3 regions of the Rhizobium sp. 007 genome follow, and region 3 is predicted to be linked to each of the others. Evidence: predicted binding sites of a transcription regulator. Region 3 holds the regulator's gene; each other region holds the start of a gene.
The links. The regulator LexA, encoded in region 3, represses DNA repair genes until DNA is damaged. The targets are predictions, from matches to a motif close to TGTTCNNNNTGTGTTCNG.

Region 1: a site for LexA is predicted at 8,256-8,273, ahead of ISN39_RS18855 (metallopeptidase family protein). Genes of this name have one in related genera too.
Region 2: a site for LexA is predicted at 2,040-2,057, ahead of dnaE (DNA polymerase III subunit alpha). Genes of this name have one in related genera too.

The regions. Positions count from the first base shown of each region.
Region 1 is NZ_CP064187.1:3,855,224-3,865,341, forward strand. It holds gene ISN39_RS18825 (SAM-dependent methyltransferase) at 1-315, shown strand, start outside; gene ISN39_RS18830 (DUF429 domain-containing protein) at 567-1,283, shown strand; gene bfr (bacterioferritin) at 1,416-1,901, opposite strand; partial or broken gene ISN39_RS18840 ((2Fe-2S)-binding protein) at 1,867-2,242, opposite strand; gene ISN39_RS18845 (error-prone DNA polymerase) at 2,378-5,833, opposite strand; gene ISN39_RS18850 (DNA polymerase Y family protein) at 5,830-7,377, opposite strand; gene ISN39_RS36480 (hypothetical protein) at 7,289-8,233, opposite strand; gene ISN39_RS18855 (metallopeptidase family protein) at 8,398-8,835, shown strand; gene ISN39_RS18860 (DUF1737 domain-containing protein) at 8,837-9,043, opposite strand; gene ISN39_RS18865 (CoA ester lyase) at 9,040-9,963, opposite strand; gene ISN39_RS18870 (hypothetical protein) at 10,075-10,118, shown strand, end outside.
Region 2 is NZ_CP064187.1:1,118,327-1,128,444, reverse strand. It holds gene dnaE (DNA polymerase III subunit alpha) at 1-1,814, opposite strand, end outside; gene ISN39_RS05540 (hypothetical protein) at 2,120-2,698, shown strand; gene ISN39_RS05535 (DUF5680 domain-containing protein) at 2,770-3,234, shown strand; gene ISN39_RS05530 (ABC transporter ATP-binding protein) at 3,235-3,918, opposite strand; gene ISN39_RS05525 (lipoprotein-releasing ABC transporter permease subunit) at 3,934-5,241, opposite strand; gene proS (proline--tRNA ligase) at 5,259-6,581, opposite strand; gene ISN39_RS05515 (DUF1467 family protein) at 7,173-7,448, opposite strand; gene mce (methylmalonyl-CoA epimerase) at 7,571-7,975, opposite strand; gene ISN39_RS05505 (ribonuclease J) at 7,979-9,649, opposite strand; gene ISN39_RS05500 (biotin--[acetyl-CoA-carboxylase] ligase) at 9,658-10,118, opposite strand, start outside.
Region 3 is NZ_CP064187.1:1,500,826-1,510,943, forward strand. It holds gene lexA (transcriptional repressor LexA) at 498-1,214, opposite strand; gene ISN39_RS07610 (VOC family protein) at 1,420-2,298, shown strand; gene kdsA (3-deoxy-8-phosphooctulonate synthase) at 2,295-3,140, shown strand; gene ISN39_RS07620 (HAMP domain-containing methyl-accepting chemotaxis protein) at 3,163-5,007, opposite strand; gene ISN39_RS07625 (hypothetical protein) at 5,087-5,332, shown strand; gene eno (phosphopyruvate hydratase) at 5,449-6,723, shown strand; gene ISN39_RS07635 (septum formation initiator family protein) at 6,865-7,185, shown strand; gene pdhA (pyruvate dehydrogenase (acetyl-transferring) E1 component subunit alpha) at 7,332-8,378, shown strand; gene ISN39_RS07645 (pyruvate dehydrogenase complex E1 component subunit beta) at 8,394-9,773, shown strand; gene ISN39_RS07650 (pyruvate dehydrogenase complex dihydrolipoamide acetyltransferase) at 9,792-10,118, shown strand, end outside.

The DNA of each region.
Region 1 (10,118 bases), 1.9 Mb from region 3:
CCCCTCGGCCTCGGTCACGTTGGCGCCTGCTCGGAGGCGTTTATTCCCTGGGCGTGGGGGATCAATGGCTGTGCGTCGGTGCTGAGCGCAATCCTCGCCGTACTGCTTGCCATGCATATCGGGTTCACTGGCGTCGTGGTGATCGCCACCATCCTCTATCTTGTCGCCCCGGCCTTACTCGCCGGGTCGTGGGAGCCATACGATCAGCAGACGCCGCAAGGATTTGTTCCAGATCGGAACCGGGCGCGAGTTAAACCAACGCCTGAAAACCCGATCCGGCTAGCGAGTGCGCCGATCGAATCCGGGAGGGGATGATGTCCGTGGCCCTCGTCGCACATTGCGACTGGAGCATCGATCGACAGAAACGCTGGAAGTGCGTCGCTGTTTGCGACGGTGGCCGTTGGATAATATCGGCACCGGAGCCCGTCAGTGATACGGCGACACTGCTGCCCCGGCTACGGCAACGTGCCAAAGTCGATGGTGCGACGCTTGTGGGCTTCGACTTTCCGATCGGACTGCCAGAGGCTTATGGCAGGGCGATCGGGCTTTTTTCTTTCCGAGAGGCCTTGCAAACCTTCGGCACAGGTTCCTTTGCAGAGTGGTTCATGGTCGCCGAGCATCGCAGCCAGATCTCGCTGCACCGGCCGTTCTATCCAATGCGCCCGGGCGGCACGCGCCGCCAGCATCTGTTCGACGCGCTGGGAGTCTCGACAGGAAACGATCTTCTCCGGCATTGCGAGCGTGCCACTGGCGACCGGCAAAATGCCTGCATGATCTTCTGGACATTGGGCGGCAATCAGGTGGGTAAGGCCGCGATAGCCGGTTGGCGCGAGATCATCGTCCCCAACCTTGCTGAGATCGCCCTCTGGCCTTTCGACGGTGGGATCGACGCCCTCGCGAACCCTGACGTCACCATCGTCGCCGAGACCTATCCCGGCGACGTCTATGGCCAGCTCGGCATCCCCCGCCGACCCATCTGGAGCAAACGACAGCAATCAGGCCGCCAATCTATCGGCCACCATCTCATCCGTTGGCTGGCTGCACGCCCGCAGGTGGACGGGACGGCGATACGCAAAGCGATTTCCGACGGATTTGGGTCAGACAAGACCGGCGAGGACCGTTTCGACGCAACGGTCGGCCTGCTCGGTATGCTCGACGTGGTCGATGGCTATCGTGATGACGGCGTCCCGGATGACAAGGTTGTTGGTCGGTGGGAAGGTTGGATCCTCGGCCAAGCAGGCACAAGGGGCCGAGGTTCTCAACGGCGTGGGGCACCGCCATGAGGTAATGCCCTTGTTCGCCACCGGCGACGGGAAGAGCACCGTTCCCGCGAATTAACCCTGCCGCAACACGCGTCCTCGACGTGAAAAGCCAACCGGCCGCATTTTTGCGGCCGGTTGGCTTTGAAGGTTCAGTCACTCGGCCTCGTTGGCAGAGTCGGCGTTCAGCTGGCCATACTTGGCTTCGCCGATCTTCTCGAGCAAGTCGAGCTGCGTCTCGAGGAAGTCGATATGGCCTTCCTCATCGGCAAGGAGCTCCTCGAAGAGCTTCATGGAGACATAGTCACCGGCGTCATGACAGATGTCGCGCGACTTCTTGTAAGCTGTGCGGGCATCATACTCGCCGGCAAGATCGGCTTCCAGAACTTCCCTGACGTTCTGGCCGATGCGCAAGGGAGCAAGCGTCTGCAGGTTTGGATGCCCCTCAAGGAAGATGATGCGCGCGACCAGACGGTCAGCATGATGCATCTCTTCAATGGATTCGGCGCGCTCCTTCTTGGCAAGCTTGGTATAGCCCCAGTCTTCCAACAGGCGGTAGTGAACCCAATATTGGTTGACTGCGCCGAGTTCGAGGAAAAGTGCCTCGTTAAGCCGCTCGATGACCTTTTTGTCGCCTTTCAATGTCCGCTCTCCTGTTTTCTTCATGGAATTGTTTCAGGCGGGACATGAAATCAAATATCTCGTCATCCGTCGAGTGGCGACGGGCATGATATTCCTCGGTGGTCTGGATGATGAGGTTGACGACGTTGGGGAAACAGCCACAGCAACGACCGCGCTTTTCCATCGCATGATAGACCTTCGCAGGCACGATAAGCTGCCAACAGTCTTCATCGAGAAGGTCGTTGATGACCTCCCGGATTTCCTTGTCGGTTATATAGTTGCAACTGCAGACGAGCACGTCTTCATTTCCAAACATGACACTGACTATCGTGTTTTCTGCAAAAGAAGATGGTGTCTGTCAAGAAAAAAATCGAGGTAGAAGGCGCGGCGAGCGAGAGGAACCGCTGACCGGACCTCTCGGCAAAATGCATTTCGTGCCACCGCCGAAAAGATGGCTGGGCACGCTGACATTGGCAACATCATCTATCGCTAACCCATCAGTGAAAGTTGCGCCCTTTCGGCATAACCTTTGCGGTCTCCCCAGCATTCGTCTCACTGCTTGTTGATATCACTCGCCTTTCGACTGCTTCCTTTTCGAGGATACGCGCCATCTTCTTTGCGCGGGCATCGACTGCCGGCCGCATAGCCTCGTCGGCGCGTTCGCAAAGACCAAAGCGCTGCGCCTCCTTCTGCAGAAGGCCGAGAGCGGGCGTCATATCTTCGATATGCTCGACCACAGTGTGAATGACGCCGCTCTGACTTTGCAATTTGCCATGGATTTTCACGAGCCGCGCCCCCATGACAACCGAGCGGTATTTCTCGAAAGTCTTTTTCCAAACGATGGCATTGGCAACACCCGTTTCATCCTCAAGCGTCATGAAGATCACGCCCTTGGCCGAGCCCGGGCGCTGGCGGACCAGCACCAGCCCTGCAATCGTCACCCTCTTTCCGTTCGGCACGGCCAGAAGATCGACATTGCGCGTAATGCCTGCTCTTTGGAAATCATCTCGCAGGAAGGAGATAGGGTGCGCTTTCAGTGACAGCGAGAGATAGCGATAATCCTCGACCACCTGTTCGCCCGGCAGCATTTCGGGCAGTTTCACCCTCGGTTCGACTTGGAGATCGACATGCGACACCCGATCGAACAAAGGCAGCCTCTCTGCGGCACTTTTCACATCAAGCGCCCGCGCCGCCCAGAGCGCCTCTCGCCGCGACAAGCCGATGGAACCGAACGCATCTGCATCTGCCAGCCGTTCGATATCCGATTTTTCAAGGCCCGAGCGCAGCCATAGATCGCGGATCGATCTATAGCCGGCACCTCGATTTGCGATCAATTTCGCCTTTATCATGTCGCCGGAAAGGCCCTTCACCTGCCGGAAACCGAGGCGAACCGCCCTCTTCGTCCGGATGATCTTGTTCATGTCCCTGTGCCGGAAGTCGATCTTTGACTTGTCGAAACGCGCATCCTCCAGGAGGCAATCCCAATCCGAACGATTGATATCCACCGCACGAATTTCCACGCCGTGCTCCCTGGCATCCCGGACCAATTGCGCCGGCGCATAAAAACCCATCGGCTGCGAGTTCAGCATCGCCGCACAGAAGACATCAGGATAGTAGGCCTTGATCCAAGATGAAGCATAGACGAGCAACGCGAAGGAGGCCGCATGGCTTTCCGGAAAGCCGTATTCGCCGAAGCCTTTGATCTGATTGAAACACTGCCGCGCAAATTCAGACGAATAGTTTCTCGAAACCATTCCCTCGATGAATCGCTTCTCGAAATTGCCGATCGTGCCGGTTCTCTTGAACGTCGCCATTGCCCGTCGAAGCCGATCGGCTTCCGCCGGCTTGAAGCCTGCGGCGGTAATCGCAATCTGCATTGCCTGTTCCTGAAACAGGGGAACGCCGAGGGTTCTTTCCAGCACCGCCTTCAATTCCTTGCTGGGATATTCGATGGGTGTTTTCTGCTCCCGTCTCTTGAGGTAGGGGTGCACCATATCGCCCTGTATCGGTCCTGGCCGGACGATTGCCACCTCGATGACGAGATCGTAGAATTCCCTCGGCTTCAGTCGCGGCAGCATGCTCATCTGCGCCCGGCTTTCGATCTGGAAGACGCCCAGCGTATCGGCCCGGCACATCATCGCGTAAACCGGTTTGCCCTCTTCCCCATGCTCCTTGTTGCCGAGATCGGCGAGCGTTTTCTTCACATCGTAGTGCAGCTGAAGAAGTTCGAAGGCCTTGCGAAGACAGGTCAGCATCCCAAGCGCCAGAACATCGACCTTGAGAATCTTGACATTGTCGAGATCGTCCTTGTCCCACTCGATCATGTAGCGGTCCGGCATCGCCGTCTTCATGATGGGCACGACTTCGTCGAGCCGGTCCCGGGTGATGACAAATCCGCCGACATGCTGGGTGAGGTGACGCGGAAAGCCGAGAAGCTCGGACGCATATCTGAGGACGTTCTTCGTCACCGGATCGCTAATGTCGAGACCAGCCGCCTTTGCATCGCGCTCCGACAGATTGTCTTCCGACCAGCCCCAGACGAGGCTGCTGATCGCCGATTGGACATCTTCCGAAAGCCCGAAGGCCTTGGCGACTTCGCGGCCAGCAGAGCGGGTGCGATAGGTGGTCACCCCCGCTGTCAGCCCGGCATGCTCTATACCGTATCTTTTATAGATGTACTGGATGACTTCTTCGCGCCTGTCGTGCTCGAAATCGACATCGATATCCGGCGGTTCATCCCGGTCCATCGAGATGAACCGATCGAAAAGCAAGGTGGCCTTGTTCGGATCGACTTCCGTTATTTCAAGGCAATAGCAGATGACCGAATTCGCAGCTGATCCGCGGCCCTGGCACAGAACCCCGAGCTTATAGCGGGCGTGTTGAATGATCTTGTAAACTGTCAGGAAATAGGAAGCGTAGTTTTTCTGCCTGATGAGATCCAGTTCGTAATCGATCTGTGTCACGATTTTCTGCGGAACGCGCTGCGGGTGGTAGCGCTTTGCAGCTCCGGCCCAGGTCAACCGTTCGAGCGTTTCATACGGCGTTTCGCCAGGATCGTTTTCAGGCGGATAATTGTGCTCCAGCTCCTTGAGCGAAAAGGTCAAGCTGGAGAAGAATGCACGTGTATTGTCGATCGCGTCGGGATAGTCCTTGAAGAGACGCACCATTTCCCGCGTTCCCTTGAGATAGCGCTCTGCATTCGGCGCCAGAAGGAAACCGGCTTCGGCAATCGGAACATGCTTGCGGATCGCAATCACGATATCGGAGAGAGGCCGCCGGTCAGGATGATGATAAAGAGGCTGATTGGTCACGATCAGCGGAATGCGGTTGCGGGCGGCAAGCATGGAAAGGATTGCAAAAACCTGTTTGTCGCGGCCGTCATAAGCCGGCGCCAGCGCCATATGGACTGTCTTGCGAAAGCGTTTTCGAAACCGCTGCAGGCAATTCTCAAATGCTTGCTGGCCAACGGCATCATTCACAACGAGCCGGTCAGGAACAAGGGCGAGCATCATCTCGTCTCCCCATTCCATGATCTCCGCCTCGGTGAGAATGCAGGAGCCTTTCTCCGCCTCCGGTTTTAGGTTCCCGGCGCTCAGAAGACGGCAAAGATGCGCCCATCCTCGCCTGTTTCGTGGATAGGCAAGAACATCCGGAGTTCCATCCGCAAAGACGAGACGCGCACCGGGCTGGATGCGGATTGGATCGGGAATGATCTGCATCTTCTCGTCCTCTTCCAGAAGGCCGGCTTCCTTCCTCTCGAATTTTTTCCTGATCTCCTCCGCCTGCGCATGCGCCCGCACGACCCCGGCAACCGAATTCTTGTCAGCAATCCCGATTCCACCGAGCTTCAGGCAAGCTGCCTGCACCACCATCTCCTCGGGACTGGAGGCTCCTTCAAGAAACGAGAAGTTCGTTCTCGCACCAATCTCGAAAAATGCGGGCGTCGTGCTCATGCAAAGAGCCCATGCATGAACCAGCGAGGAGGAAGTTCATGCCCGTAAAAACCTTCGCGATAGATCCAGAAGCGGTGACCGGCATCATCCTCTATGCGGAAATAATCGCGTGCCTCGGCCTCCGCGCCATCGATCCACCATTCCATGGCAAGCCGCTCCGGTCCCTCGCTTCTTGCCACGCGATGCTGCATGCGCCGCCAGCGGAAGATTTGCGGCGGACCGTCGGGCACTTCGGCAAGCAGGGCCTCCACTTGCTCCGGCCTGGCAAAAAGCCGCAGGGGACGCTCACTTCTGGAAGGAAAAGGATTTCCATCCTCCGCCTTGCGGCGTGCCTGAACGCCTTCCATGGCGGGAATTGCAATCGCCGCCCGCTCCGGCACATGGCTCTCGCGCAGTTGAAATCTCTGCAGGCAATCCGCGCCGAGGCGGGCTGCGATTTTGTCGATGAACGCCGCAAGCGATGTCTCTTTCTGTCGGCCTCCTTCGAAATCCCCCTGCGTCGCATTGAAGGGATCATGGCGCAGCACATTCAGCCGCAGGATTTCAAAGCCGTAGCCGGCGTCGAGATCGTCGTGAATTGCCTGCAGACGCTCGCTGAAAAGCGAAGCGATATGCTTCGGATCCCTGAGAGGCTGTGAGGCGCCGACGGGAATCCTGAAGACCCTGCCGTCGACGCGAAAAAGCACGAGTTCGAATACCCGGCCGCCGGCGCCGCGTGCCTCAAGCGAGGCTTTCAGTGATTGGGCGATCTGGCCGGTGACGGCGAGGATATCTTCTTCCGTACCGATCGGCTCGATGAGGCGTCGTTCGGCGGAAAGACTGGCAACGGGCCGCCGCGGGGAAACCGGCTCCTCTTCCACTCCAAGCGCTTGGTCGAGCCTGAGCAGGAGTTGCGCGCCGAAACGGCGGGCCATCGGTGCGCGTGGGGCAGACAGGAGGTCGACGATATATTTGAGGCCGAGCTTCTTCAGTGCCTCGACGGTCCCTTCCTCCAGCCGAAGGGCTGCGACCGGCAGTGGTGCCAGCACATGTTCCATTTGATCGGTTTCGATGACGCCACCATCCCCGAAGCGGGAAACGCCCCAGGAAAGGCCCGGCGACGAAGAGATCGCGCCGCGGACATCGAACCCCATATGGAAGAGCCGGGAAAGGATATCCTTGAGCATGGCCCTTTCGCCGCCAAAGAGATGGGCGCAGCCGGTAATATCCAGAAACAGCCCGTCCTTGCCGTCGAATGCCACCAGCGGCGTATAACGGTCGCACCAATCAGCGATGCCCTCGAGAAGCCGGCGATCGGCCGCCAGATCTTCCTCGATGACATCCAGAAGCGGGTATATGGCACGCGCTTCTGCTACTCCCTGGTTTTTCTTCAGTTTGATCCGTTCCGCCACCTCATCGAGCGCCGTTAGGCGCATGGCATTGTTGAGCCGTCCAGAACAGACGATCGGCGGCGCATCAGGGCGTCCGGCCGAACGCCAGGACAGACCCCACCTCTTGCGGGCGATCCTGTCGGTTGGAAGATGGGGAAAGCTGAGCGACAGAATGCGCTGATTGCTCTCCTGGAGAACGAGTGCGCTCTGGTTGGCTAACGGGGAAAAACCGGCGGTCATGAGGGTTCCACTCCAGAAGAAAGGAGAGGGGAGCCGCGTTGCGGCTCTTCTCCAGGATGAGACGAAAAACCGGATTGCCGATGCCGCCCTCTAGCATCGAACCATCCGGCAGAGGCCGTGCGCTGGCTGGCGCAGGTTCGGCACGGAATCGGAAAAAGGCGCTGCTCGCCTCCTCCTCGCCGCCCTGCCGCAACAGAAAAAGCGGGCGGCCGGAAGCCCTTGCCCGCATGCTCAATCGCCGGCTTTCTGTAAGACCGAATTGGGCCGGATTGCCGCGCACCTCCAGGATCGTGGCTGGGAAGAGGCCGCTTTCGACAGCCGTTTCGGCAAGCCACAGCGCCTCTTCCAGCTTGTGTGGCGAGGCCATGAGAAAGCGTTCCGGCTCCAATCCGAAATTCTTGAGGCCAACAGCATAGGGATGCCCTGCTTCCATTGTGCATATTCTGTCACCAATCCAAAAAACCGGCATGCCATCCGCCGCCTCCTGCCGCTGCTGCCAGGCCGCAAGCGCCAGCACGAAACCGCTGGCGCCGGCTGCATCCCGCAGCATCAGAGACCGGACTTCGGTAATGCCGTTAAGCGGCAGACCGCCTTCGAGCGCTTCATCGAGAATTGGAATGTCAAAGGACAGACGCAGCGGCGTTTTTGCTGGTCTCGAATAGGTTTCATCGCCAGCCGCAAAAGCTTCTTGTGCCGCCGCCGCAAGCGCCGGTGCCGGTTTGCCTTCGAGTTTCGCAATGGTTTCGCGGAGCGCAAAAAGCTGCTCGCGCGCCACGGCCGTCTGCGCCATGACGTTCACTCCAAAGTCAGATTGTTCCTGTTATGTTCTTATGGATTCCAGAGCTTTCTGAAAGAGTCAACAACCAATTCTTATGAATTTATTCCTGCCTTTGATTCCACACTCGAAAATCCACCGCAAAGGTTCTATATGGGCGCCAAAGGAAGGGAATTTTCATGGCCCGCATAGACCAGAGCGAGGATTGGCGGGACCGCCATGCCCCAACGCTCAGCACATTCGAGTCCCTGGCGATGGAGGCCTATAGCCACTTGCCGGATGAATTTCGCTCGCTCACCGACAATCTCACGATCGAAATCGAAGATTTTCCCGACGACGATGTTTTCGAGGATATGGCGCTGGAAACGCCGTTCGACCTGCTTGGCCTCTTCGAAGGCCGGGGTATTTCCGAGCGATTCACGGTCGAAACCGGCGAGATGCCCAATCGTATCCGCCTCTACCGGCGTCCCATTTTGGATTATTGGGCGGAAAACGATGAAACGCTCGGAGACATCATCACCCACGTCCTCATCCATGAGATCGGTCACCATTTCGGCCTGAGCGATGACGACATGGAGCGGATCGAAGCGAGCGTCGAGGAGGCCGTCGAGCGCTGAGCTATTGCTCGGAGAGCTTCATCTCCGGATGATAATCCTTGCCTTCGACCTCTTTGACGATCGCCTGGCCGGCAATCACCTGGCCGGTCTGAATATTGTAGGTCAGCGACGGTGCACCGTGAAGCGACCAGCCCTTGTTGAGGGCATCGGTTACGCGATGGCAGAACGCGGCGTCGTCCTGGCCGGTCAGAAGGCGATAGAGCTTCATGATAAAGGCTTTCGTTCAATAGTCTGGCGTTCGGCAATCAGGCGGGCTTTATGGACCAGGCTTTCCGCCTGGACAAGATGCAGGCGCTCGATCATCCGGCCGTTCAAAGTGATGACGTTGAGACCTTCGGCCGAAGGATCGGCGAAAGCGGCGATGATTTCTTCCGCCTCCCGGATGGCAGCCTCATCGGGAGCGAAGTGCCGGTTGGCAGCCTCGATCTGCATCGGATGGATCAGCATTTTGCCATCGTAGCCCATGGCCCGGGCATGCGCGCATTCGGCTTCGAAGGCATCTGTTTCCTTAAAATCATTGAAAACGCTATCGATCGCATCGAGACCATAGGCGCGCACGGCGAGGATGACCTGCATCAGCCACGGCACGAGATAGGTTCGGCCCGGTTGAGGCAGAACGCCGGTCTCCTTGCGCAGATCGTTCAGCCCGACGACGAAGCAATCGAGTCTCGAGCCCAGGGTGCGGCCAGCCTCTGCGATTGCCGCCGCGTTCAGGATACCGCGCGGCGTCTCGATCATCGCCCAGATACGCAAGGTCTCTGGTGCATCGGCATCAGCAAGAAGGTCGCTCACGGCCATGACATCCTGCGGTTCGTCCACCTTCGGCAAAAGCACCGCATCCGGCCGCAGCGCCTGTACGAGCTCCATATCGGCATGGCCGAAACCCGACGAAAGCGCATTGATGCGGATGATCTTTTCCTTGTTCGCAAGTGGCTTGCCCGAAAAGAAGGTTTTCAGGTTTTCGCGCGCCTGCTCCTTCTTCTCCAGCGCCACGGAATCTTCGAGATCGAAAATGACGGCATCGCAACCGAGCGCATGGGTCTTTTCGAGAGCGCGGAGATTGATCGCGGGAACGCTCAGCACCGAGCGGTGCAAACTGAAGGAACGGATGGGCGAATTCTGGCTCATCACGAATGTGTGCCAAGCTTTGTGAAGAGTGACAAGACAACAAAAAGCCATGCTTGACTTGCAGAAATAAAAAACAAGGACCACATTCCTTTCGAAGAAAGGTCTAAACTCATGCAGAATATACGCTCCATCTTCCTCATGCTGGCAGGGATCAC
Region 2 (10,118 bases), 380 kb from region 3:
AGGTCCACCTTGATGCCGCGTTTGGCTACGAAATCGACCGCAACTTTCAGTACCGTCAGCGTTTTCAGGCCGAGGAAGTCGAACTTTACGAGGCCGGCCTGCTCGACCCACTTCATGTTGAACTGGGTGACCGGCATATCGGAGCGCGGGTCGCGATACATCGGAACCAGCTTCGAGAGCGGCCGGTCGCCGATGACGATGCCGGCGGCGTGCGTCGAGGCGTGGCGGTAAAGGCCCTCGATCTTCTGGGCGATATCGAGCAGGCGCGCCACCACGGGCTCCTTCGCTGCCTCCTCCTGAAGCTTCGGCTCCTCCTCGATCGCCTTGGAGAGCGGCGTCGGATTGGCCGGATTGTTCGGCACCAGCTTGCAGATCTTGTCGACCTGGCCGTAAGGCATTTCCAGCACACGGCCGACGTCGCGGAGGGCAGCGCGCGCCTGCAGCGAACCGAAGGTGATGATCTGCGCCACCTGTGCGCGGCCGTATTTCTGCTGCACGTAGCGGATCACCTCTTCGCGGCGGTCCTGGCAGAAGTCGATGTCGAAGTCGGGCATCGAGACGCGTTCCGGATTGAGGAAGCGTTCGAAGAGCAGCGAAAAGCGCAACGGGTCGACGTCGGTGATCGTCAGCGCATAGGCGACGAGCGAGCCTGCACCGGAACCGCGGCCGGGGCCAACAGGGATATCATGCTGCTTTGCCCATTTGATGAAGTCCGCAACGATCAGGAAGTAGCCCGGAAACCGCATGCGCTCGATGACGCTGAGTTCGAATTCCAGCCGTTCGCGGTAATCCTTCTCCTCATAGCCGGGCGACATGCCGAGCGTCGAAAGGCGCATGTCGAGGCCCTCCTCCGCCTGACGGCGGAGCTCCAGCGCTTCGGCGCGTTCCGCCTCCTCGGGATCGTCGGTGGCGCCGGTAAAGCGCGGCAGGATGGGCTTACGGGTCTTCAGTACGAAGGAGCAGCGGCGGGCGATCTCGACCGTGTTTTGCAGCGCTTCCGGCAGATCGGCAAAGAGTTTCGCCATCTCGGCGCGGCTCTTCAAATAGTGGTCCGGCGTCAGGCGGAAGCGGCTGTCGTCCGAGACGATGGCGTTATGGGCAACGGCCATCAGCGCATCATGGGCATCATAATCGTCGCGCGTCGGGAAGAAGGCCTCGTTGGTCGCCACCAACGGCAGATCGTGCTCATACGCAAGCCCCACGACCTTCTGCTCATGGCGCTTGTCATAGGTTCCGTGGCGCTGCAATTCGACATAGAGCCGGTCTGGGAAGAGGCGCTTCAGGGCAAGCAGCCGGGTTTGCGCCTGCGCGGCATGGCCCTGCTTCAGTGCCCCATCGACGGGACCGCCAAGCGCACCCGTCAGCGCGATCAGCCCTTCGGTTCCGGCCTCTTCCAGCCAGGATGCCCTGATATGGACCGCCTGGTTGTCGTCGCCGCCGAGATAAGCGCGGCTGACGAGATCGACGAGCCGCTCGTAGCCTTCCGCGGTCGCGGCAAGCACGACGATCGAGGGCAGCTTGGCCAGCGCCTGCTGACCGCCGCGCCTTTCTGTCTCCAGGCCGTCCATATCGATCGACAGCTGGCAGCCGATGATCGGCTGTAGCCCCTCTTCCATCGCCTTTTGCGAAAATTCGAGAGCGACGAACAGATTGTTGGTGTCTGTGATGGCGATCGCCGGCTGGCTATCGCCCGATGCCTTGTAAAGGATCTTCTTCAGCGGCAGCGCCCCTTCAAGGAGCGAATAAGCCGAGTGGACACGCAGATGCACGAAACCCGGCGTACCGCCGACGAAGCCGCTCTGTGCATCCGCCATTTCATACCCTTCCAATCGCCCGAATGAATCGGTTTGCATTGTCGGCCTTGATGACAGCGATGTCCAGAAGCAGTCCCTTGTGCGGACCGCATGAAAGCGATGCGGTCCCCTGAAAACTTACAGTGCCATGAGGATCAACGAAAAGCTGGCAACGAACATTGCAATGGAGGTGAATGCTGCGATATCACGGATCATGTCAGTCATCTGGCTCTCCTTTACTCGTTATGTTTCCAATTTGTTCTGCTATTGTTCTGTTGTCAACAGGAATCATTTGCGCATAGTTAACGGCGGACCGGAGGAGAATTATGAGGGTTGTCATTGCATTCATCGCCATTCTCGTCGCAACGGCGACGTCGGCTGCGGACATAAACCCTGACGCCATCGTCGATGGCGCGACGGGAGACTGGAACGGCGACGGCAAGCTGGATCTGGCTATCCTCGTCGCACCGGCCGATGCGGAGAGAAAAGAGCAGATCGGCATCTACATCTATCTGCGCGACGCCGACCACGAACTGCTCAGGCTTTCGGCAAGCGCGCCCAGTAAGATCTGGGGCAGCACGGATGCAGACGGCGTTTTCGGCCAAGAGCCCACGATCAAGGCTGCCGGCAAATCCTCCATTGCAGTCCATTCCCAAAACAGCGCGATCGGCCGCGAGCGCTGGGATCTGACGCTGACGCTTGCCTACCGCAACAAGCAATTCGTTGTCGCCGGTTACACCCACAATCACTACGACACGCTCGATCCCAATGCCGGCGGTTCATGCGACTACAATGCGCTGACCGGCAAGTTGCAGAAGAACGGAAAGGACGTGAAAGCCGCGCCGCGCGTGATCACCATCGAGCAGTGGAGCGACGAAACCGTTCAATCGATCTGCGGCCAATAGTCGCCAGTTCTCTTTTTGTTCTTTACAGGCATACGTTTTTGGGAGAGCTTCAGCGCGGGAGGCCGAGAGCCATGAATCTTGCTGCATTGAACGGCTTCATCGTCGAAGCGAAGGCAAATACCTATGTCGGCGGCGGGAGAAAGCTGGACCCCTGCCGCAGCGGATCGCACGACATCGGCTACGAGCGCGGAGAATGGCGCTATCTCGACAGCTATTTCGGCGGAACGGATTTCGCCGGACAAGAAGTCGTGTGGCTGGGCGGCGAGCCCGTCTGGGTGATGAACTATTTCGGCCGCATTGTCGAGCCGACGCTGATCGATGGGGAGAAGGCAGGCGCCGTCATCAAAGCCGCGCTTTCGACGATGTATGCCGAATACAGTCGCTTCCTGGGCGGCATGGAATTCGAGCATGCCTTCGGCTTTTATGCCGACCACAGCACCGGCGATTGCGATCACTTCAGCGGACGGGAAATGATCATCGTTGCAGAGCGGAGAGCCTACGAACTGGACTACCGAGGCGGCCTCATCCGCCCCTAATCAGAACTCGACAACCTTACCGTCGCTGATGGTCACGCGACGGTCCATGCGGCCGGCGAGTTCGTGGTTATGAGTGGCGATCAGCGCTGCAAGACCGGACTGGCGGACGAGCGCCTCCAGCGCATCGAACACGTAGCTCGCGGTCTCGGGATCGAGGTTCCCGGTCGGCTCGTCGGCGAGAAGCACGGTCGGCGCATTGGCAACCGCGCGCGCAATCGCGACCCGCTGCTGCTCGCCGCCCGAAAGCTCGCCGGGACGATGGCTGGCGCGGTGGCCGATGCGCATATAGTCGAGCAGCTGCTTTGCGCGTTCGCCCGCCTCCTTTCGCGGCAGACCGGCAATCATCTGCGGCATCATGATATTCTCGAGGGCCGAAAACTCCGGGAGGAGATGGTGGAACTGGTAGACGAAGCCAATCTCGCTGCGGCGGATCGCCGTGCGCTTCTCGTCGGTCAGCCCTTCACAGACTTGACCGTTGACGATGACCTCGCCGCCGTCCGGATGCTCCAGCAGGCCCGCGACATGCAGCAGCGTTGATTTGCCGGTGCCCGAAGGAGCGACCAGGGCGACGATCTCGCCGCTGTGGAGGGTAAAATTGGCGCCCTTCAGAATGGTGAGCACGGTATCGCCCTGGCCATAGTGACGCTCGACGCCGGAAAGCTTGAGAACGACGTTCCGTTTCATTGAAATCAGCATTCCTTATTCGTAGCGGAGCGCCTGCACCGGATCGAGCCGCGAGGCCCGCCAGGCGGGGAAAATGGTCGCGAGAAAGGAGAGCGCCAGCGCCATGACGACGACAGAGACCGTCTCGCCGAGACTCATCTCGGCCGGCAGCTGGCTCAGGAAATAGAGTTGCGGATTGAAGAGCACGGTGCCCGTGACCCAGGAGAAGAACTGGCGGATCGACTCGATGTTGATGCAGACGACGACGCCGAGCAGCACGCCAGCAATAGTGCCGACGATGCCGATCGCAGCACCGGTCATGAAGAAGATGCGCATGATGGCGCCGGACGTCGCGCCCATGGTGCGCAGGATCGCGATATCGCTGCCCTTGTCCTTCACCAGCATGATCAGGCCGGAGATGATGTTCAGCGCCGCGACCAGAACGATCAGCGTCAGGATCATGAACATCACATTGCGCTCCACCTGCAGGGCGGAGAAGAAGGTCTGGTTGCGCTGGCGCCAATCGGTGATGGCGATCTGACGGCCTGCCGCTTCCTCCACCTTGGGGCGGAGATTGTCGATATCGTCGGGATTGTTGGCGAAGAGCTCGATCGACTGAACGAGGCCCTCGGCATTGAAATAGAGCTGCGCCTCCTCAAGCGGCATATAGATAATCGCCGCGTCATATTCCGACATGCCGATCTCGAAGATGCCGGAGACCGTGTAGGATTTGACGCGCGGATTGATGCCCATCGGCGTCACGTCACCTTCCGGTGAAATCAGCGTGATGGTGTCGCCTGCCTGCAGACCGAGCTGCTCCGCCATGCGCGAACCGACGAGAACGCCCTGCCCCGAAGCAAATCCGACGAGGTCTCCGGACTTGATATTGTCGGAAACCGTCTTGAGCTTGGTCAGGTCTTCGGCGCGGATGCCGCGCACCAGTGCGCCGGTTCCAGCACCCGCCTGGCCCGATGCCAGCGTCTGCCCCTCGACCAACGGCAGCGCCATCCTGATGCCGGGCACCGCCGCGAACCTGTCGGTCAATGCCGCATAGTCGGTAAAAGGTCCGTCCACCGGCTGCACGATCATATGGCCGTTGATGCCGAGAATGCGCGAGATCAGCTCGGTGCGGAAACCGTTCATGACCGCCATGACGATGATCAGCGTCGCAACGCCCAGCATGATGCCGACGAAGGAAAAGCCGGCGATGACCGAGATGAAGGCTTCCTTGCGGCGTGCGCGCAGATAACGCCACGCCACAAGGCGTTCGAAGGCGGAAAATGGCCTGACCGCCGGACCGAAGCCGGATTTCGAACCCCGCTGGTCCACCGCCGCATCTGCCATTTCGCCTCCGTTCGGCCTTACGCCAAGAGCTTGTTGATCGCCGCGTCGATCGTCATCGTTTCGCGGGCACCGGTCTTGCGGTCCTTGAGTTCCACTTCGCCGTTCGCGACCGCGCGCGGGCCGGCGATGATCTGCATCGGTATGCCGATCAGGTCGGCGGTGGCAAATTTCGTTCCGGCGCGATCATCGGTATCGTCATAGAGAACATCCTTGCCGGCCTTCGAAAGCGCCGCGTAGATCTTCTCGCATGCTGCATCGCAACCGGCATCGCCCGCCTTCATGTTGATCACGAGCGCATCGAACGGCGCAACAGAAGCCGGCCAGATGATTCCGTTGTCGTCATGCGATGCTTCGATGATGGCGGGAACAAGGCGTGTCGGCCCGATACCGTAGGAACCCATGTGAACAGTGTGTTCCTTGCCATCTGGCCCCTGCACCTTGGCGCCCATCGGCTCGGAATATTTCGTGCCGAAATAAAAGATGTGGCCGACTTCGATGCCGCGCGCCGAAAGACGCTCGGTTTCCGGGATGGCGTTGAATGCTGCTTCGTCGTGCATCTCCGAGGTGGCTGCATAGACAGAGGTCCACTTGTCGAAAATCGCATTCAGGCCGGCGGCATCGTCGAAATCGGTATCGGCCGGCGGGATATCGAAATTGACGAAATCCTTGTGGCTGTACACTTCCGATTCGCCGGTCTCCGCGAGAATGATGAATTCATGGCTGAGATCGCCCCCGATGGGACCGGTGTCGGCGCGCATGGGAATGGCGCGCAGCCCCAGGCGGTCGAAGGTGCGCAGGTAGGCCGTGAACATCTTCTTGTAAGAGTGCTCGGCGCCTTCACGCGTCAGATCGAAGGAATAGGCATCCTTCATCATGAACTCGCGCGAGCGCATGGTGCCGAAACGCGGGCGGATCTCGTCGCGGAACTTCAGCTGGATGTGATAGAGGTTCAGCGGCAGGTTCTTGTAGGACTTGACGTAGGAACGGAAGATATCCGTCACCATCTCCTCATTCGTCGGTCCATAGAGCATCGGCCGGTCCTGGCGGTCCTTGATACGCAGCATTTCCTTGCCATAGGCGTCGTAGCGCCCGCTCTCCTGCCAGAGCTCGGCGGACTGCAGCGTCGGCATGGAAAGCTCGATCGCGCCGCTACGATTCTGCTCCTCGCGGATAATCGAGTTCACCTTGTCTAGAACGCGCTTGCCGAGCGGCAGCCAGGAATAAATGCCCTGCGACTGCTGGCGGATCATGCCGGCGCGCAGCATCAGCCGGTGGGAGACGATTTCCGCCTCCTTGGGGTTTTCCTTGAGGATGGGCATGAAATAGCGGGACAGACGCATGACGGATTCCAGAGCAGTTGGGATTCCGCTCTCATGCGGAATCGACGGCGATCGTTGATATCGGGAGCGTCATAACCGCTTCGCGGCCGGAAAGAAACCCGCGTGACGCGCGAGCAGCCTATCGTAGACGCAAGTTTGCGGCCGAAAAATGCCTATGCGAAAAAAAGCGGGCATTTCTAAAGGTTTGCATCAAAATCTTGTCAACAGGTATTTTTTTCTCAAGTGTAGCAAAAATGCAAAAAAAGCTGATGACAAAGCTTAATCTTTGAGCTAGCTTTAGCTCACAAAACAGGCAGGGAGATTAAATTCCTGTCGAATTCGCGGTCAAGTCTTGGGAGGATCAGATCTTAGGCGCGCTCGTCGCAGCCCCGGCAACGGTTACAGATCACGCGATACTTAAAACAAGGCTTTCAGCCTTGTTTTTTTTTGTTTTTCCAGCCTAACTCGACGCAGAAAAGCCCTAGGTCTTACCTTACGGCAAGGCGTCATGCCGTTGCGTGAGTTCTCTGCGTCATTTCCGTGACGCCCGTATGACTGCTCCGACTTTCCGGCAAGTTTACATATGCTCAAAGATTGAGCAAAAGCTCCATTTCATCGGAAGCTCGGGCCAATCTGCGGGAGGGCGTCGAAACCCCAGCCGAAATAGGTCGAGGAGATATACCAGGCGCCATAGATAACCGCCGAAACGATGGTCGTCAGTGAGAAGGTGAAAAGCGCCCGAAAACGCGTCGGCGCGCTCGGAACGGTGCCGAGAACCACATCATTGTCCTCCGCCTGCGTGCGCAGGCCGATCGGCAGCACGGCAAAAAGCGTGATCCACCACACGACGAAATAGACGGCAAAGCCCTGTAGAAAAATCTGCAGCATTTCTGTGTCCCGCGACGCCGTTGCAAACATTGCAACAGACGCGCTTATAGAGCGGAATGGTGGATAGCTCAAATCCCATATCCGGACGCTTCCGCAGTCAGGTCACTCTGCCGCAGCCTGCCTCAGACCTGTTCCAGCTCGATCAGTGTGCCGAAGAAGTCCTTCGGATGCAGGAAGAGCACCGGCTTTCCATGGGCGCCGGTTTTCGGCTCGCCGCTGCCAAGCACCCTCGCGCCCGATTTCGCGAGTTGATCGCGCGCCGCAAGGATGTCCGAAACCTCGTAGCAGATGTGATGCATACCGCCGGAAGGGTTCTTTTCGAGAAAGGCGGCGATCGGCGAATTTTCGCCGAGCGGCTCCAGCAGTTCGACCTTGGTGTTCGGCAATTCGACAAAGACGACGGTGACGCCGTGTTCAGGTAAAGCTTGCGGCTGCGAGACCCTGGCACCCAGCGTGTCGCGGTAGCCTGCCGTTGCTGCGGCAAGGTCGGGGACGGCGATGGCGATGTGGTTGACGCGGCCAAGCATCGATCAGACCTTTGTGATGAACGCCGTGACGATCGGCTTCTTGCCCCAGGTCTGGTTTGCCGCAGCGCGGACCGCGCGGCGCACCGCCTCCTGCATCATGTCGAGGTCCTTGCGGCGGGCGCGCGGGATGCTCTCGATAGCGCCGACGACGGCGTCGAAGAGCGTGTCTTCCATCTCGTCGCCCTCGTCGTCATAGACCGGCAGGCCGATGGCCACGAGATCGGGATCGCCGACGATGTCGTAGCGGCTGTCGATCACGAGGTTGACCGCGACATGGCCGACATAGGAGAGCTTCTTGCGCTCGCCGATCCCCATCTCGTCGAAATCGCCGATGAGCATGCCGTCCTTGTAGATGCGTCCGTGCGGTGCCTCGTCGATGACCTCGACCGGACCGGGCGCAAGTCGCAGAATATCGCCGTTGCGCACGCGCGGCACGATGCCGATACCGGATTGTTCCGCCAGTTCCTTGTGAGCTGTCAGATGCGTCGCCTCGCCGTGCACCGGCACGACGATCTTCGGGCGTGTCAGCTCGTACATCTTCTGCAGCTCGTTGCGGCGCGGATGGCCGGAGACGTGAACCAGCGCTTCGTTGTCGGTGATGACGTGCACGCCCTGCTCGGTGAGGCCGTTCTTGATGTCCTGGATCGCCTTCTCGTTGCCGGGGATGGCGCGGGATGAGAAGACGACGATATCGCCGGCGGCGAGTGCGACGTTGCGCATCTCGTCGCGCGATAGCTTGGCAAGCGCTGCGCGCGGCTCGCCCTGGCTGCCGGTCAGGATGACCACGACCTTGTCGCGCGGGATATAGCCGTATTCGTCCTCGGAGATGAAGGGTTTGACGCCTTCCATCAGTCCGATCTCGCGCGAGACATCGACGACGCGCTTCAGCGAGCTTCCGAGCAGCAAGACTTCGCGGCCTGCGGCTTCAGCGGCCTCGGCAATGGTGCGGATACGGCCGACATTCGAGGAGAAACTGGTGACCGCCACGCGGCCTTCGGCATTCTCGATGATCCTGCTCAGGCTTTCCGAAACGTCCTTTTCGGACGGCGAAACGCCGTCGCGAAGCGCATTGGTGGAGTCACACATCAGCGCTAACACGCCCTCGTCGCCGAGCTGGCGGAAGCGGGTCTCGTCGGTCAGCGGTCCGAGCGACGGCTCGTGGTCGATCTTCCAGTCACCGGTATGGATCACATTGCCGAGCGGCGTGCGGATCATCAGCGACATCGGCTCGGGGATCGAGTGATTGACAGCCACGCCTTCAATGCTGAAGGGACCGGCATTGATCGTATCGCCTGCCTTGAAGATCGTCACCGGCACTTCGCCGATCGCATCCTTCTCGAAATTGCGCTTGGCTTCCAGCAGGCCCGCGGTGAAGGGCGAGCCGTAGACGGGGACATTCAGGCCCGGCCAGAGGTCGGCCAGTGCACCGTAGTGATCCTCATGCGCATGCGTGATGATGATCGCCTTGAGGTTCTTGCGCTCGGCGGCGAGAAAGCGGATGTCGGGCAGCACCAGATCGACGCCCGGAAGATCCGGACCCGGGAAGGTGACGCCGCAATCGACCATGATCCACTGGCGGTGATCTGCCGGGCCGTAGCCGTATAGCGCGAGATTCATGCCGATCTCGCCGACACCGCCCAAAGGCAGAAATACCAGTTCGTCCTGCTTAGCCATAAGCTCCACTATCCAAAAAATACATCCCCGGCGGCAATCTGCATCATCTTGCCCGTGCCGGTTTTGAGCATCAACAAGCCATTATCATCAATCCCGGCGAATTGTCCGGAAATCGAGCGGTCCGGCAGATTGACCGTGATCTTCTCGCCGATGCCGCAGGCGACATCCCGCCAACGGGCGGTGATCTCGCGAACGCCTCGTCCCTCGTTCCAAATATCGAGCACCTCTGCCATCGAAGCAAAGAGATGGGCGAAGAGTTCCTCGGGGGCGGCGGTACTTCCCTCTTGGCGCAGACAGGTCACCGGGTAGAGCGGATTGTCGGGCATGAGGGCGACGTTGATGCCGATCCCGATCACCAGCGCGTAGCGCTCATCTGCAAGCTTTTCACCTTCGACGAGGATTCCGCAGGTCTTCCTGCGGCCGATCAGGATGTCGTTCGGCCACTTCACCTCGAGCGGTGCTGCGCCAG
Region 3 (10,118 bases):
CCCGTAGCCACCGATCAGTCATTGTGGCTGCATACCCAAGGCTTTCGGCCTGCAAATGGCAAGCTAAGGAGCCGCTCAGGGCACACGCCTGCGCTTTGCGACGGTTTTTTCGGGCTTGGGGCGGCGATCTGGTTTGCGTCCGGCACGAACGTTGCGCTCAGCGCTTTGGCTTTGACCGATCGCAGCCGTGAGGGCGCTGCGACCCGCGAAAGACGGAGGGAAAGCGAAATTTTCACCGGAGCAGCAGGAAGAGGCAAGAAATGCGATGCGGAACGGTGCCACGCCCGGCTTGCGATGCCGCGGACATCGTCGTCACGCTGGCAAGGCTGCGGTTCGGCGCCTGCCGATGCGGCGCAGTGCATTTCGCGAATGAAACCTTGCGGAAAACCGGCGCCGTACCGTGCTTTGGACAACCGCCTTCGAGAAACTCGATCGCCCCTAGAGCCGCCACGCCTATGAGTGGCGCGCCGTCGCCTTTGCCGGCGACGCGCTGCCGGTCAATGGTAGCGGCGGATAAGGCCGACGAGCTTACCCTGAACCTTTACGCGATCCGGTCCAAAGATGCGCGTCTCGTAGGCGGGGTTCGCCGCTTCCAGCGCGATGGACGCACCCTTGCGTCGGAACCGCTTCAGCGTCGCTTCCTCGTCATCGACCAGTGCCACGACAATGTCGCCGGGATTGGCGGTGTTGGTGTTGCGGATGATGACCGTGTCGCCATCGAAGATGCCAGCATCGATCATCGAATCGCCCTTGACCTCAAGCGCGTAGTGTTCGCCGGAGCCGAGCATATCGGCCGGAACGTTGATGTCGTGCGTGTTGTTCTGGATCGCCGAGATCGGCACGCCTGCCGCAATACGGCCCATGACGGGAACCGAAATGGAGCTGGTATTGTCTTCGTTCGCCGGCTTCGGCGCGGCGGCAGCAGGCTGCGGCTTGCCGAGGCTGCCCTCGATGACGCTCGGCGAAAAGCCGCGGCGGGGCTGGATGCTCGGGCTGTAGGCTTCCGGCAGCTTGATCACTTCAAGCGCGCGGGCGCGATTCGGTAGGCGACGAATGAAACCGCGCTCTTCCAAAGCGGTAATCAGCCGGTGGATGCCGGATTTGGACGCGAGATCCAGCGCATCCTTCATTTCGTCGAACGATGGCGGAACGCCGGATTCCTTCATACGCTCATGAATGAAGAGGAGAAGCTCCTGTTGTTTGCGTGTCAGCATCGAAGTTTAACCCCAAATTCGTGAAACAAAGCCAGAACGGACACTATATGTTCCATATGTGTTCCGCAAGTACCTAAATTTTCGTAAAACTTCGTCTCAACTGCGTTCATTTTTGGAAACTTTTGTTTGCCGGATCAGCGCTTTCAGCTTGCATTGACCACATAGCGGCACACATCTTCAGCACATTAAATGGAGACCTGACGCCATGCTGCATCCGTTGGATCATCTTGTTCTACCGGTCACCAACATCGATCTCGCGCGGGAGCGGCTGGGACGATTGGGGTTCACGGTTGCCGCCGAGGGCCGTCATCCTTTCGGCACGGTGAATGCTTGCGTTTTTTTCGCCGACAAGACCTATCTCGAGCCGCTTGGTGTCGCGAGCGCGAAAGAATGTGAAGAATCAGTGCGGCACGGAAACGTCTTTGTGGCGCGCGACCAGGCCTTTCGTTTCCGGTGCGGCAATGACGGATTCTCTGCGGCCGCATTCAGCACGGAGGACGCGGACGCCGACCATGCTCATTTCGTTCGTGCGAGAAAGAGCGGCGGCGCCATGTTGGAGTTTTCGCGCCTGATCAAGATGCCGGACGGGTCGCAATCGACAGGCACTTTCAAGCTTGCCTTTGCCGCCGATCTTCGGGTGCCGGATTTCTTCCTCTTTGACTGCCAGCGCATCAACGCCTTTCCGGCCGATCGGAGCGCGCTGGAAAAGCATGCGAACGGTGCAACCGGTATCTCGGAGATGGTGCTAAGCGCGCCCGAGCCTGAAGCCTTCGGCTCGTTCCTTCAGTTGGCCGTGTCTACGACGGAAATCGAGCGGACACCGTTTGGCGTGGCGATCGCGGCAGCGAATGCCAGGATCAGTCTTCTGTCGCCGGAAGGGATGGAGGCTTATTTCGATTCGGTGCCGTTATCCGTGGATAAGGGGCTAAGAGGCAGCGCTGTCGTTTTCCGCACCACCGATCTTGCCGTGACAGAAGCGCTTTTGGCTGATAACGGGATGCCCTATACACGCAAGAACAACAGAGTCCTGGTGAAGCCTGCGCCCGGCCAAGGTGCGATCTTCGCCTTCGAGGAGATCCGATGAGCAATACGAATTCCGAAGTCGCAGTCGGCGAAGGTGCCGGCCGCGTCGTATTTTCAAACAGTGGCAGGCTGTCGCTGATCGCCGGCGCATGCGAAATGGAGAGCCGCGACCATGCCTTCATGGTTGCGGGCACGCTCAAGGAGCTTTGCGGCAAGCTCGGCATCGGGCTCGTTTACAAGACCTCCTTCGACAAGGCGAACCGCTCTTCGCTGTCGAGCAAACGCGGTATCGGTCTAGAGAAGGGCTTGGAAGTCTTCGCCGACCTCAAGAAGGAACTCGGCATTCCGGTTCTGACAGATATCCATTCGGAAGAGCAATGCGCGCTGGTCGCCGAGGTCGTGGACGTTCTGCAGATCCCGGCCTTCCTCTCCCGTCAGACGGACCTGCTTGTCGCAGCCGCGAAGACCGGCCGTGTCATCAACGTCAAGAAGGGCCAGTTTCTCGCTCCCTGGGACATGAAGAATGTTCTCGCCAAGCTAAATCAGAGCGGCAATTCGAATGTTCTGCTTTGTGAGCGTGGCGCGTCCTTCGGTTACAATACGCTGGTCTCGGACATGCGCTCGTTGCCGATCATGGCGGCCATGGGGGCTCCGGTCATTTTCGATGCGACCCATTCCGTACAACAGCCCGGCGGCCAGGGCACGACGTCGGGCGGGGAGCGCCAGTTCGTCGAGACGCTGGCGCGGGCGGCAGTTGCGGTCGGAGTTGCAGGTGTCTTCATCGAGACCCACCAGGATCCGGACAATGCCCCCTGCGACGGCCCAAACATGGTGTATTTGAACGACATGCCGCGGCTTCTGGAAAAGCTGCTGGCCCTCGACGCCGTCGCCAAGGCGGCCTGATACTGGCGGAAGGTGCCCGCCGTCAACCGGCGAGCGCCATCCTTTGGCTTGAGTACGACCGCGTTGCGGCGGACGCCGTTACGTCGTCGAGAAGGAAACGGGCCAGCAGGTGATTGAGGTGTATCGCCTCGTCACCGAGCTCGCGGCAGGCGGCACTTGTCTGTTCAACCATCGCCGCGTTCTGCTGCGTGACGCTGTCCATAGTGTTGACGGCGGCGTTGACTTCCAGGAGAGCGGTCGTTTGTTCGGTGGAGGAACGCACGATCGACTCGATCAGCGCGGTGACCTTCAGAACCTGCTGATCGATATTGCTGAGCGCTTCACCGGTGCGGTTGACCAAGGCAACGCCGGCCGAAACCTGGCTGGAAGACGTCTCGATCAGCTGCTTGATTTCCTTTGCCAGATTGGCGGAGCGGCCGGCAAGGTCGCGCACTTCCTGTGCAACGACCGCAAAACCCTTTCCGGCCTCGCCCGCGCGGGCGGCTTCCACGCCGGCATTGAGCGCGAGCAGGTTGGTCTGGAAGGCGATTTCGTCGATGACGTTGATGATATCGCCGATCTGCGCAGATGATGTCTCGATCTTCTCCATCGCAGCGACCGCCTCGTGCACGACGGTTGCCGAATAGCTGGCGCTTTCCTTCGTCGCCCTCATCATCACGTTGGCTTCATTGGCCCGTTCCGACGAGTTCTTGACGGTGACCGTGATCTGGTCGAGCGCCGAGGCCGCCTGCTCCAGCGAGGCGGCTTGATGCTCTGTTCGCCGGGCCAGATCGTTTGTGCTCGATGCGATTTCGCCGGAGCCGGTCCTTACTACATTCGTCACGGTCGAAATTTCCCTCATTGCCTCAGAAAGCGTGCGGACGCTCGAATTGAACTGCTCGCGCAGCTTCTCGTAGGCTGCGTCGAAAGGCTCGCTAAGCTGGACCGTGAGATCGCCGCCGGAGAGCCGTTCCAGGCCGCGGCTCAGGCTGGCGATGACGCCCTCGCGGACGGCTTCCTCGTCTGCCTTGGCAGCGGCAAGCGCCGCATCGCGCTGTGCTTGGGCCTGACATTCGGCATCCTGGCGCGCACGGATATTGTTCCGCTCTTCGGCGGATTCGCGGAAGACGGTGACGGCGCGCGCCATCTCCCCGATCTCGTCGGCCCGGCGGCTGAAGGGCACATCCTTCGAATAGTCGCCGCCAGCAAGGATGGCCATATAGTCGCGCATCCCCGAGAGCGGCACGATGGCGCGGCGGCGGAAGACGTAAAGGCCGCCAAGAAGCAGGCAAAGCGAGACTGCGGCAGCCGCGAGCGTGATAGCCGAAAGGATGCGTGTCTGTTCGGCGGCGTCCTTTTCAGCGGACGCCAGGAAGGTGTTCGCCATATCGACGAGTTCGTTGACGGCGTTTTCATGGATATGGAAATTCGTCGCAAGCTTTTCGAAGGACGCCGGAATGACTGCGGAGTCATTCTTGACAATGGCCGGCGCGAGTTCCTCCTGCATCACCTTCCAGAACACGCCGCCTTTGACAAGGACATCGTTCAAGAGCTTCTGCTTAAGGTCCGAGCTGAGCGCGGTCGCCAGCCAATATTTGCGGCGGTCCTCGTAGGCGGGTTTCAGGACATGTTCGATGCGCTCGACGTTCTTCTTGGCAACGTCGGGGCGCTGCACCGCTTCGAGCGCAAGCATGTAAGACTCAACGAGGTAGAGGGGCGGCGGCAGGATATCGGCGACGAGATCCTTGCCGTAGATGATTTGCTTGTACATCTCGCCGTTCACCCGCAGCTTATTGAAGGCATAATTCTGTATGCCGATCGAAGCGATCAATCCCGCGGCGACGACCATCGCGAAGATAGCAAGGCTGCGTGCAATATTGAGTTTCATCCTGCGCCCCATGAATTGAATAGCGAACAGATGCTGTTCGTTTGAAATTATTCTGGAATTTCCGAGGGGACCTGAAATCGTGAAGGTCCGTATATCAGGCGGATTTGGACCGCACGAGGAATCGCATCATGCAATACTACTTGCCGGAGAGCGGGGCAGTATTTCCTCAATGAGTATTAATCATAATATTGATTGGTTACTGACCGATAAATTTACAACCAGATCGAAAGTGACGGGTGTCATTTCAAAACCTGAGGTTCCGAAACGCCTGAGCAAGCTCTCGGCAGGGATCGATGGGGTGCGAGCGGCTTCTTCAAAAGCCTGACATATTCGGGCTATAGGCCATGCCATGCCGTGTGTCGTCGGTGTGGCATTGTAATTTGCGTGCCTTCGATTAAACAGGCTTCGAACGATTTATCACCCACCGAGCAGGAAGAGATCATGACTGCAATTACCGACATTATCGCCCGCGAGATTCTCGACAGCCGTGGCAATCCGACCGTTGAAGTCGATGTCTATCTCGAAGACGGCAGTATGGGCCGTGCGGCTGTGCCGTCCGGCGCCTCGACCGGTGCGCACGAGGCCGTCGAAGTTCGCGACGGCGGCAAGCGCTATCTCGGCAAGGGTGTTGAAAAGGCCGTCGAGGCTGCCAACACGGAAATCTTCGACGCGATCGGCGGCATCGATGCCGAGAACCAGATCCAGATCGACAACATCATGATCGAACTGGACGGCACGGCGAACAAGTCCCGCCTCGGCGCCAATGCCATCCTCGGCGTATCGCTCGCCGTCGCCAAGGCTGCCGCCCAGGCTGCCGGCCTGCCGCTCTATCGCTACGTTGGGGGCGCGAGCGCGCATCTGCTGCCGGTTCCGATGATGAACATCATCAACGGCGGCGCGCATGCCGACAATCCGATCGACTTCCAGGAGTTCATGATCATGCCGGTCGGCGCCGATTCGATCCGCGAAGCGGTTCGCATGGGCTCGGAAGTCTTCCACGTCCTCAAGAAGGAGCTTTCGGCCCAGGGGCACAACACCAATGTCGGCGACGAGGGCGGATTCGCGCCGGGCCTGAAGAGCGCGCCCGAAGCGCTCGATTTCATCATGAAGTCGATCGAGAAAGCCGGCTACAAGCCGGGCGATGACATCTGCCTCGGTCTCGATTGCGCTTCGACGGAGTTCTTCAAGGACGGCAAGTATGTTCTCGAAGGAGAGGGCCGCACGCTTGAATCGGGCGCCATGGCTGAATACCTCGCCGATCTCGCCGGCAAGTACCCGATCATCTCGATCGAGGACGGCATGGCTGAAGACGATTGGGACGGCTGGAAAGCCCTGACGGACCTCGCAGGCAAGAAGGTGCAGCTGGTGGGCGACGATCTTTTCGTCACCAACTCGGAGCGCCTGCGCGACGGCATCCGCATGGGTGTCGCCAACTCGATCCTCGTGAAGGTCAACCAGATCGGATCGCTGACCGAAACGCTCGACGCCGTCAACACCGCGCACAAGGCAGCCTATACCGCCGTCATGTCGCACCGCTCGGGCGAGACCGAAGACTCCACGATCGCCGATCTCGCCGTCGCGACCAACTGCGGTCAGATCAAGACCGGCTCGCTGTCGCGCTCCGACCGTCTGGCGAAGTACAACCAGCTGATCCGCATCGAAGAGGGCCTTGGCCCGCAGGCTCGCTACGCCGGCCGCTCGATCATCCGTGGCTGATAGCCTTTAAAAATCAGATCCTTGAAACCCGCGCTTCACCGGCGCGGGTTTTTTGTTGCTCTAAATTCATAGTCAACGGACGGTTAATCTCTCAGGCGTAGGCTCGCTCAATAGGTAATGCGTTTGAGAGCATGTGTGCGTATGTGGACAAAGCATCATAAGAAGAGAAAGATCGGCCGGTTCGTCATTCCGGCCATGACGGTCGCTTTTCTCTCCTATTTCGGTTATCACTGCATTCACGGCGACTATGGTCTCCGGGCCACGGAAGGCTTCGAGAAGCGCCGAATTGCGCGCGAGCGTGAGCTTGCGGTCTTGAAGGCGAAACGCGAACATCTGGAGCAGCAAGTCGCGCTGTTGAGCGATGGCTCGCTCGACAAGGACATGCTGGACGAAAAAGCCCGCTATCAATTGAACATGTCGCGGGCCGACGAAATCGTCATATTCAATTCCTACGCCAATTAACCGGAAATAGGTTAATTGGCAATTCTGTAGCTTTATCAATTATTTAAAGCAGAATACGTGCCATGCATTTATGGCATTGCTGTGGCCAAATTTCTTCCCTATGGTACGCGCCACCTAAGAAACGACAAACCCATAGGGAGGGTTGAATGGCGCCGCGAAAGACCGCGACCGTTTCCAGCCGCAAAACCAGCGCAAAACCTCAGAGCAAGCAATCGAATGGCGGGGCTATCGCCGATTTCGACCGCAATACCGAACTTAAGGCCTATCGCGAAATGCTGCTCATCCGCCGTTTCGAGGAAAAGGCAGGCCAGCTGTACGGCATGGGCTTCATCGGCGGTTTCTGTCACCTTTATATTGGCCAGGAAGCCGTTGTCGTCGGCATGCAGTTCGCGCTCAAGGAAGGCGATCAGGTCATCACCGGCTACCGCGATCACGGCCATATGCTGGCGACCGGCATGAGCGCGCGCGGCGTGATGGCGGAGCTGACGGGACGCAGGGGCGGCTATTCCAAGGGGAAGGGCGGCTCCATGCACATGTTCTCCAAGGAAAAGCATTTCTACGGCGGCCACGGCATCGTCGGCGCCCAGGTTTCGCTCGGCACCGGCCTCGCGTTCGCCAACAAGTATCGCGGCAATGACAATGTCAGCGTCGCCTATTTCGGCGACGGCGCGGCCAACCAGGGCCAGGTCTACGAAAGCTTCAACATGGCGCAGCTCTGGAAGCTGCCCGTCATCTACGTGATAGAGAATAACCGCTACGCCATGGGCACGTCGACCGCCCGCGCGACCGCGCAGGCCGATTTCTCCAAGCGCGGCGCGTCCTTCGGCATTCCGGGCATGCAGGTGGACGGCATGGACGTGCGCGCCGTCAAGGCTGCTGCCGATGAAGCGATCGAGTACTGCCGTTCCGGCAAGGGTCCGATGATCCTCGAAATGATGACCTATCGCTATCGCGGCCATTCGATGTCCGACCCGGCGAAGTATCGTTCGAAGGACGAAGTGCAGAAGATGCGCTCCGAATCCGATCCGATCGAGCAGGTGCGCCTGCGCCTCATCGAGAAGGGCTGGGCGTCGGAAGATGACCTGAAGTCCATCGACAAGGACGTGCGCGATATCGTCGCCGACAGCGCCGATTTCGCCCAGGCCGATCCAGAGCCGGATGTATCCGAGCTCTACACCGACATTCTGCTCTAATCGGGGAGGGAACCTATGCCTATCGATATCCTCATGCCCGCCCTCTCTCCGACGATGGAAGAAGGCACGCTGTCCAAATGGCTCAAGAAGGAAGGCGACAAGGTCACTTCCGGTGACGTGATTGCCGAAATTGAAACCGACAAGGCGACGATGGAAGTCGAAGCCGTCGACGAAGGCGTGATCGGCAAGCTGCTGGTCCCGGCCGGCACCGAAAATGTCAAGGTGAACGCCAAGATCGCCGTTCTGCTGCAGGATGGCGAATCGGCTTCGGACATCTCCACCGCAGCGCCCGCCGCACAGGCGGCTCCGGTTGCGGCTCCTCAGGCCGAGGAAAAACCGGCCGCCCAGGCGTCCGTTCCGGCCGAGCCTAAGGCATTCGTTCCGAAGGATCCGGAAATCCCGACAGGCACCGAGATGGTGTCGATGACCGTTCGCGAAGCGCTTCGCGACGCCATGGCCGAAGAAATGCGCGCCGACGAGAGCGTCTTCGTCATGGGCGAGGAAGTTGCCGAATACCAGGGCGCCTACAAGGTAACCCAGGGCCTCTTGCAGGAGTTCGGCTCGCGCCGCGTGGTCGATACCCCGATCACCGAACATGGCTTTGCCGGCATCGGCGTCGGTGCTGCTATGGCCGGCCTGCGGCCGATCGTCGAATTCATGACTTTCAACTTCGCCATGCAGGCGATAGACCAGATCATCAATTCCGCCGCCAAGACGCTCTACATGTCCGGCGGCCAGATGGGCGCACCGATGGTCTTCCGCGGCCCGAACGGCGCGGCTGCCCGCGTTGCCGCCCAGCACAGCCAGGACTACGCTGCCTGGTACTCGAGCATTCCGGGCCTCAAGGTTGTCATGCCGTACACGGCGTCGGACGCCAAGGGCCTGCTAAAGGCCGCCATCCGCGATCCGAACCCAGTCATCTTCCTTGAGAACGAAATCCTCTACGGCCAGCACTTCGACGTGCCGAAGCTCGATAACTTCGTTCTGCCGATCGGCAAGGCCCGTATCCACCGTCCAGGCAAGGATGCGACCGTCGTTTCATGGGGCATTGGCATGACCTATGCCACGAAGGCCGCCGCCGAACTCGAAAAACTTGGCATCGACGTCGAACTGATCGACCTTCGCACCATCCGTCCGATGGATCTGCCGACCGTCATCGAATCGGTCAAGAAGACGGGCCGCTTGGTCACCGTCGAGGAAGGCTATCCGCAGTCGTCCGTCGGCACGGAAATCGCCACCCGCGTCATGCAGCAGGCCTTCGACTATCTCGATGCGCCGATCCTGACGATTGCCGGCAAGGACGTTCCAATGCCCTATGCCGCCAACCTCGAGAAGCTGGCTCTGCCGAATGTCGGCGAAGTCGTCGATGCGGTGAAGGCCGTCTGCTACAAATAACAAGGGGAGGGTATTTCGATGCCTATCAACATCACGATGCCAGCCCTTTCTCCGACGATGGAAGAAGGCAATCTGGCCAAGTGGCTCGTCAAGGAAGGCGACACGGTCAAGTCCGGCGATGTGATCGCCGAGATCGAGACAGACAAGGCGACAATGGAAGTCGAAGCCGTCGATGAGGGCACGATTGCCAAAATCGTCGTTCCGGCCGGTACGGAAGGTGTCAAGGTCAATGCGCTGATCGCGGTTCTTGCCGGCGAAGGCGAGGACGTTGCTGCCGCTGCAGGCGGCGCGGGTTCGGCTGCTGCCTCGTCTTTCGAAGCGAAAGCCGAAAGCGCTTCCGCCCCC